Regions from separate parts of the Nocardia sp. CA-290969 genome, predicted to be linked through region 2. Evidence: predicted binding sites of a transcription regulator. Region 2 holds the regulator's gene; the other holds the start of a gene.
The links. Region 2 encodes HspR, which represses chaperone genes until heat shock. Its sites were predicted from a motif close to ANNTGAGTNNNNNNNACTCANNT; they were not measured.
Positions count from the first base shown of each region.

Region 1: the regulator HspR is predicted to act here: its motif matches at 1,604-1,626, upstream of lon (endopeptidase La).

Region 1 covers NZ_JBNJNJ010000001.1:6,778,674-6,782,087, forward strand. The annotation lists gene ACQEVO_RS30975 (thiamine pyrophosphate-binding protein) at 1-1,511, shown strand, start outside; gene lon (endopeptidase La) at 1,703-3,414, shown strand, end outside.
Region 2 covers NZ_JBNJNJ010000001.1:7,047,099-7,050,512, forward strand. The annotation lists gene dnaJ (molecular chaperone DnaJ) at 1-1,082, shown strand, start outside; gene ACQEVO_RS32265 (heat shock protein transcriptional repressor HspR) at 1,082-1,507, shown strand; gene ACQEVO_RS32270 (FAD-binding oxidoreductase) at 1,526-2,308, opposite strand; gene ACQEVO_RS32275 (FAD-binding oxidoreductase) at 2,563-3,414, opposite strand, start outside.

The sequences.
Region 1 (3,414 bases), 270 kb from region 2:
GCGGCGCCGCGACGATGGCCGATGCGTATACGCGTATGTCGGGCCGGGTCGGGGTGGTCTCGCTGCACCAGGGCTGCGGTTTGACGAACGCGATGACCGGTATCGGCGAGGCCGCCAAGAGCCGCACCCCGATGATCGTGCTGACCGCCGACAGCCCCGCCGCGGCCTTGCGGTCCAATTTCCGGATCGATCAGGAAGCGCTGGTCCGCAGTGTGGGTGCGGTGAGCGACCGGGTGTACTCGGCCGCGACCGCGGTCGCCGATGTGGCGAGGGCCTTCCGCACCGCCGTCGCCCAGCGCCGCACTGTCGTGCTGAATGTGTCGATCGATATCGCGGCCTCGGCCTGTTCGGCGACCGGGCCGATCGACCCGCCGGTGCCGCCGGCGCGGGTACGGCCGGAAGCCGGCTCGGTGGTGCGACTCGCCGAAGCCTTGCGCGCCGCCGGGAGACCGGTTTTCGTGGCGGGGCGCGGTGCGCGCGCCGCCGGACCCGTGCTCGCCGACCTGGCGAGCGCGTGTGGTGCGCTGCTCGCCACCTCGGCGGTCGCGAACGGATTGTTCGCGGGTGACGAATACGCCCTGGGGATTTCCGGGGGGTTCGCGTCACCGACGACGGCGGAACTCATCGCCGGCGCCGACCTGATCGTCGGCTGGGGTTGTGCGTTGAACGACTGGACCACGCGGCACGGCCGGCTGATCGGTCCGGCCGCGGGGATTGTCCAGGTCGACGACGATATCGACGCTCTCGGCGCGTACCGGCCGATCGAATTCGGGGTGCTCGGCGATTGCCGCGAAACCGCGCGGGATGTGCTTGCCGAACTGGGGCGGCCGGCACCGGCCGGCGAGATCGGTTACCGCACCGCGGATATCGCGGCACGTATCGCGAACTCGGCGCGCTGGCAGGATGTTCCGATCGAGGACAGTTCCACCGCGGAGCGGATCGATCCGCGCGCGCTGACGATCGCGCTCGACCGGATACTCCCGCCGGAGCGGATCGTCTCGATCGACTCCGGAAACTTCATGGGCTACCCGGCGACTCACCTGTCGGTGCCCGACGAGTTCGGTTTCTGTTTCACCCAGGCGTTCCAGTCGATCGGCCTGGGCCTGCACACCGCTATCGGCGCGGCCTTCGCCCAGCCCGGCAGGCTCCCCGTACTGGGCGCCGGTGACGGCGGTTTCCTGATGGCGATCGCCGAACTGGAGACCGCGGTCCGGGCCGGTATTCCGCTGGTGGCGATCGTGTACAACGATTCCGCCTACGGGGCCGAGGTCCACCATTTCGGCGACGCCGATCACACCACCGTCACCTTCCCGGAAACCGATATCGCCGCCATCGCCGCGGGTTTCGGTGCCACCGGTGTGACCGTCCGCTCGATCGATGATCTGGCGCCGGTCCGCGAGTGGGTGCATGGCTACCGGACCACGGGACAGTCCCGGCCGCTGGTGATCGACGCCAAAATCACCAGCGACGGTGGCGCGTGGTGGCTGGCGGAGGCGTTCGCCGGGCACTGACCGCCGCGCTGCCCGGGGCGGCGCGGGGATCCTCCTGTTTCTTCGCCCTGGGCGAACACGGCTTCCTGGTGGAACAACGGGACGCTTGTCGAAGTTGAGTCGGGATAGCTCAACTATTGGAGGTTGTGTTCGTGACTACACCACTGAATCTTCCGGTGCTGTTCCTGACCGATCCCATCGTGCTGCCGGGCATGGTCGTCCCGATCGAACTGGACGAATCCGCGCAGGCCGCGATCGATGCCGCGCAGGCCGCGAAAACCGGAACCGTCCTGCTCGCGCCCCGCTTGACCGAGGGTTACGCCGCCTACGGCGTGATCGCCACCATCGAACAGATCGGCCGGATGCGCGGCGGGACCCCCGCCGCGGTACTGAAGGCGGAACGGCGCGCGAAGATCGGCCACGGGGTCACCGGGCCCGGGGCCGCGCTGTGGGTCGAGGCCGAACCGGTCGAGACACCGGCCGCCGACGGCCGCACCCGCGAACTGGCCGACGAGTACAAGAAACTGGTGGTCTCGGTCCTGCAGCGCCGTGAAGCGTGGCAGATGATCGACGCATTCAACCAGCTCACCGATCCCTCGGCCATCGCCGATACCGCCGGCTACGCCGCCTACCTCACCGCCGAGCAGAAGCGCGAACTGCTCGAAACCCCGGACGTGACGGCCCGGTTGAACCGGCTCGTCGAATGGACCCGGGCGCATATCGCCGAGGCCGAGGTCACCGAGAAGATCGGTGACGAGGTCCGCGAGAACATGGAGAAGAGCCAACGCGAATTCCTGCTGCGCCAGCAGCTCAACGCCATCCGCAAGGAACTGGGCGAGGACGAACCGGACGGTGCCGACGATTACCGCACCCGGGTCGAACAGGCCGACCTGCCCGAATCCGTGCGGGAAGCGGCCCTGCGCGAAGTGGGCCGGTTGGAGCGGTCCAGTGATCAGAGTCCGGAATCCGGCTGGATCCGCACCTGGCTCGATACCGTGCTCGAACTGCCGTGGACGGTGAAAACCACCGACTCCACCGATGTGGGAGCCGCGCGGGCCGTACTCGACGCCGACCATCACGGCCTGGACGAGGTGAAGGACCGCATGGTCGAGTACCTCGCGGTCCGGGCGCGGCGGGCCCGGCGCGGGCTCGAGGTCGTCGGTGGCCGCGGGTCGGGCGCGGTGCTGGTGCTGGCCGGTCCGCCCGGTGTGGGTAAGACCTCGCTCGGGGAATCGGTCGCGCGGGCGCTGGGCCGCAAATTCGTGCGCGTGGCGCTCGGCGGTGTGCGGGATGAGGCCGAGATCCGCGGCCATCGGCGCACCTATGTGGGCGCGATGCCCGGCCGGATCGTGCGGGCGATCAAGGAAGCCGGTTCGATGAACCCGGTCGTGCTGCTCGACGAGGTGGACAAACTGGGTGCCGACTTCCGCGGCGACCCGGCGTCGGCACTGCTCGAGGTGCTCGACCCGGCCCAGAACCACACCTTCCGCGACCACTACCTGGATATGGACCTCGACCTCTCGGATGTGCTGTTCCTGGCCACCGCGAACGTCATGGAAACCATCCCCGGCCCGCTGCTGGACCGGATGGAAGTGATCACCGTGGACGGCTACACCGAGGACGACAAGGTGGCCATCGCCCGCGATTTCCTGCTGCCCCGCCAGCTGGAACGCAACGCGCTGACCGCCGAGGAGGTCCAGGTCACCGATGCGGCGCTGCGTGAGATCGCGGCCGACTACACCCGCGAGGCCGGGGTCCGGCAGATGGAACGGCTGATCGCCAAGGTCCTGCGCAAGGCCGCGACCCGGTTGACCGAAAACGGGTTGTCCGATGCGGCCGTGGGCGGCGGCGAGATCGACGCCGCGAACGGGTCCGGCGCCGTGAGCGATGAGGGTGCCGGCGGTGCCACCGCGCCGGACGAGTC
Region 2 (3,414 bases):
AGGCGTACCGCAAACTCGCCCGCGACCTGCACCCGGACGCCAATCCGGGCGATGCCAAGGCCGAGGAGCGGTTCAAGGCCGTCAGCGAGGCCCACACCGTGCTGTCGGATCCGGCCAAACGCGCCGAATACGACGAGACCCGCCGCCTGTTCGCGGGCGGCGGGTACGGCCGGGGTGGCGGTTTCACCCCGGGCGCTGGTGGCGGGTTCACCCAGGGCTTCGACCTGGGCGATATCTTCGGGCAGGCCGGCGCCGCCGACGGCGGTCTCGGTGACCTGTTCGGCGGCTTGTTCAACCGGGGTGGCGGCGGTACCCGCACCAGCCGCCCGCGCCGGGGCGCGGATGTGGAGGCCGAGACCACCCTCGGATTCCGCGAAGCCGCCCGCGGCGTCACGGTTCCGCTGAGCCTGACCAGCCCGGCACCCTGCACCACCTGCCACGGCAGCGGCGCCAAACCGGGCACCAGCCCGCGGGTGTGCCCGATCTGCAACGGCAGCGGCGTGGTGAGCCGCAACCAGGGCGCGTTCGGGTTCAGCGAGCCCTGCGACGAATGCCGCGGCAGCGGGTCGATCATCGACGACCCCTGCGTGGACTGCCGGGGCAGCGGCATCCAGAACCGCACCCGCACCCTCAATGTCCGCATACCGCCGGGTATCGCCGACGGGCAGCGGATCCGGCTCGCCGGACAGGGTGAAGCCGGGCTGCGGGGCGCCCCCTCGGGCGACCTGTACGTCACGGTGCGGGTGAGCCAGGACAAGGTCTTCGGCCGGGCCGGCGACGACCTCACCCTGGTACTGCCGGTCAGCTACAGTGAATTGGTGCTCGGCACGACCGTATCGGTGCCCACGTTGGAGGGCCGGGTCGGCGTGAAGGTGCCACCGGGTACCGCGGACGGCCGCACCCTGCGGGTGCGCGGCCGCGGAGTTCCCAAACGTGGTGGCGGAGCCGGTGATCTGCTGGTCACCGTGAAGGTCGCCGTGCCGCCGAAGCTGGACGACGATGCCGTGGCCGCGTTGCGCGCGCTACAGGAGGCGGAGAAGACCAGCGGCTTCGATCCGAGAGCTGGATGGGCAGGTGCGTGATGTCCAACGATCCGAAACGGGTTCCCGACGGTAGTTCGGCGCGTGCGGAGGCGCGCGCCGAATACTTCGTGATCTCGGTGGCCGCTCAGCTGGCCGGTATGCACGCGCAGACGTTGCGCACCTACGACCGGCTGGGATTGGTGACACCGCAGCGCACTTCGGGCGGTGGCCGGCGTTATTCGGAGCGGGACGTGGAGTTGCTGCGCGAGGTGCAGCGGCTGTCCCAGGACGAAGGCGTCAACCTGGCCGGGATCAAACGCATCATCGAACTCACCAACCAGGTGAGCGAACTCCAGCAGCGGGTCGTCGAACTCACCGCGGAACTGGAACGGGAACGAGCCCGGCCGGACTACCGCCCGGAACTCATCCCGCCCCAGCGCAACACCGCCCTGGTCGTCTGGCAACCCCGCCACCGCCGCCGCTGAGTTTTTTGCGGATGGGGTTCATGCGCCTTCGAATTGGATTCGCTCGGGTGGGGTTCCGGTGTCGAGTAGGCGTTCCACGGTGGAGCGGGTCATTGCCGGGGAGCCGCATACCAGGATCTGGTGGCGGTCGAATTTGCCGTAGGAGCCGACCACTTCGGCGAGGGTGCCCTGGATCAGGTCGTCCTCGTCGAAGCCGATATCCACCCGGTGCCGGTCGTGCCACTGGTCGGGCCAGTGCGGGTCCTCCAGGCGTTCCACGACCGGGACCACGGTGAGCCACGGCAGGTCGGCGGCCAGGAGCACCAGCATGTCGGCGGCGTAGAGGTCGCGGGGGGAGACGCCGCCGAAGAACAGGTAGGTCGTCGGCGGGTACTGGTGCCGGGCGAGTTCCAGGATCTGCGACCGCAGCGGTGCCAGGCCGGTGCCGCCGGCGATCATCACCACTTCGTCACCGTCGGGGTCCACGCTGAACATCCCTTGCGGGGCAGTCAGTTTCCAGCGGTCACCCGGCCGGGTGTCGGCGACGATCCCGCCGCTGCACCAGCCGCCGGCCACGGTGCGGATATGGAATTCGAGTTTCCCGTCCAGCGAGGGTGGCAGCGCCGGGGAGAATCGCCGGCGCATACCGGGAAACTGCGGGACCTCGACCTCCACGGATTGACCCGCGGTGAACGGTACGTACTCGCCGATCAACCGGACCACCGCCAGATCGTGACGTAACCGGTGGTGTTCGACGACATCCGCGAACCAGTACGCCTGCTGGGCGGAGCGTTCCGGTTGGCGCCGAGGGTCACTGGACACTGGCAGGTACTCCTTCGGGGCGGTTCATGTGGTCAGCGGAGGTCACGGCGTTGGCGGAGTGTCCCGCAGGCACTCCTGCGGGACGGGCTGATGCGGCCGGCGGCGGATGCAGCGAAAGCGGTTGCCTCGCGGTACTTTCCCGGAGCAGCTGCCCGCGATCGGCCGAGGCCGTCGCATCGGCGCAGGTATCGCACCATTTTCCTTTCGCTGTGGGCAGGCGGGCCGGGTGTCGCGGCGAGGGGCCGGGTACCGGATCACACCGGGTCGGTGCTGATGATGTCCTCGGGGGTGCCGACCGCGAGCAGTGCGCGCCGGGTATCCGCGATCATCTTCGCCGAACCGGCGATCTGGATCTGCCGATCCTCCCACGCTCCGAAGCTCGCCACCACGGCGCCGAGGTTGCCGACCAGGCGGCGGTGCATCCCGTAGGGCGCGTCCTCGGTGGGATGCGGATACCACCACGGGTTGGTCTTGTGTTCGCAGACCGGGACGATGGTGAGCCACGGATTGCTCTGCGAGAGCTGCCACATGTTGTCCACGTCGTAGAGGTCGCACGGGTAGACGCCGCCGATGAAGAAATGCACCCGCGGGTTGATCCCGCGTCGGCCCATTTCGATCAGCTGTGCGCGCAGCGGCGCGACGCCGGTGCCCGAACCGATCATCAGGACGTCGCGGCCGCTGTCCTGGTCCACCTGCAACCCGCCGAGCGGCCCGCCGATGAGCCAGCGGTCGCCGACCTTGGTCTCGTTGACGATGGACGGGCTCACCCAGCCGCCGCGCACCTTGCGCACATGGAATTCGATCTCGCCGTAGGGGTTCGAGGGGATCGCGGGCGAGAGGTAGCGCCACATCCGCGGCCGCTGCGGGACCGAGACCGGGACGTACTGGCCGGCCAGGTAGGGGATCGGGTCATCGGACTGCAAACGGACGATGGCGAGGTCGTCGAGGACGTGCCGGTGCCCGACAACGGTGGCCTCCCAATAGGGCGGAGAATCGTCGGAATTGGCGCCTATCGCCATGGCGGCGGAGATGAGCAGGCAGACATCGCGCCATCCTTCGGCGAGTTCTCTGGTCCAGTTCGGGCCGTTGTAGGTCTGGAAAGCCTG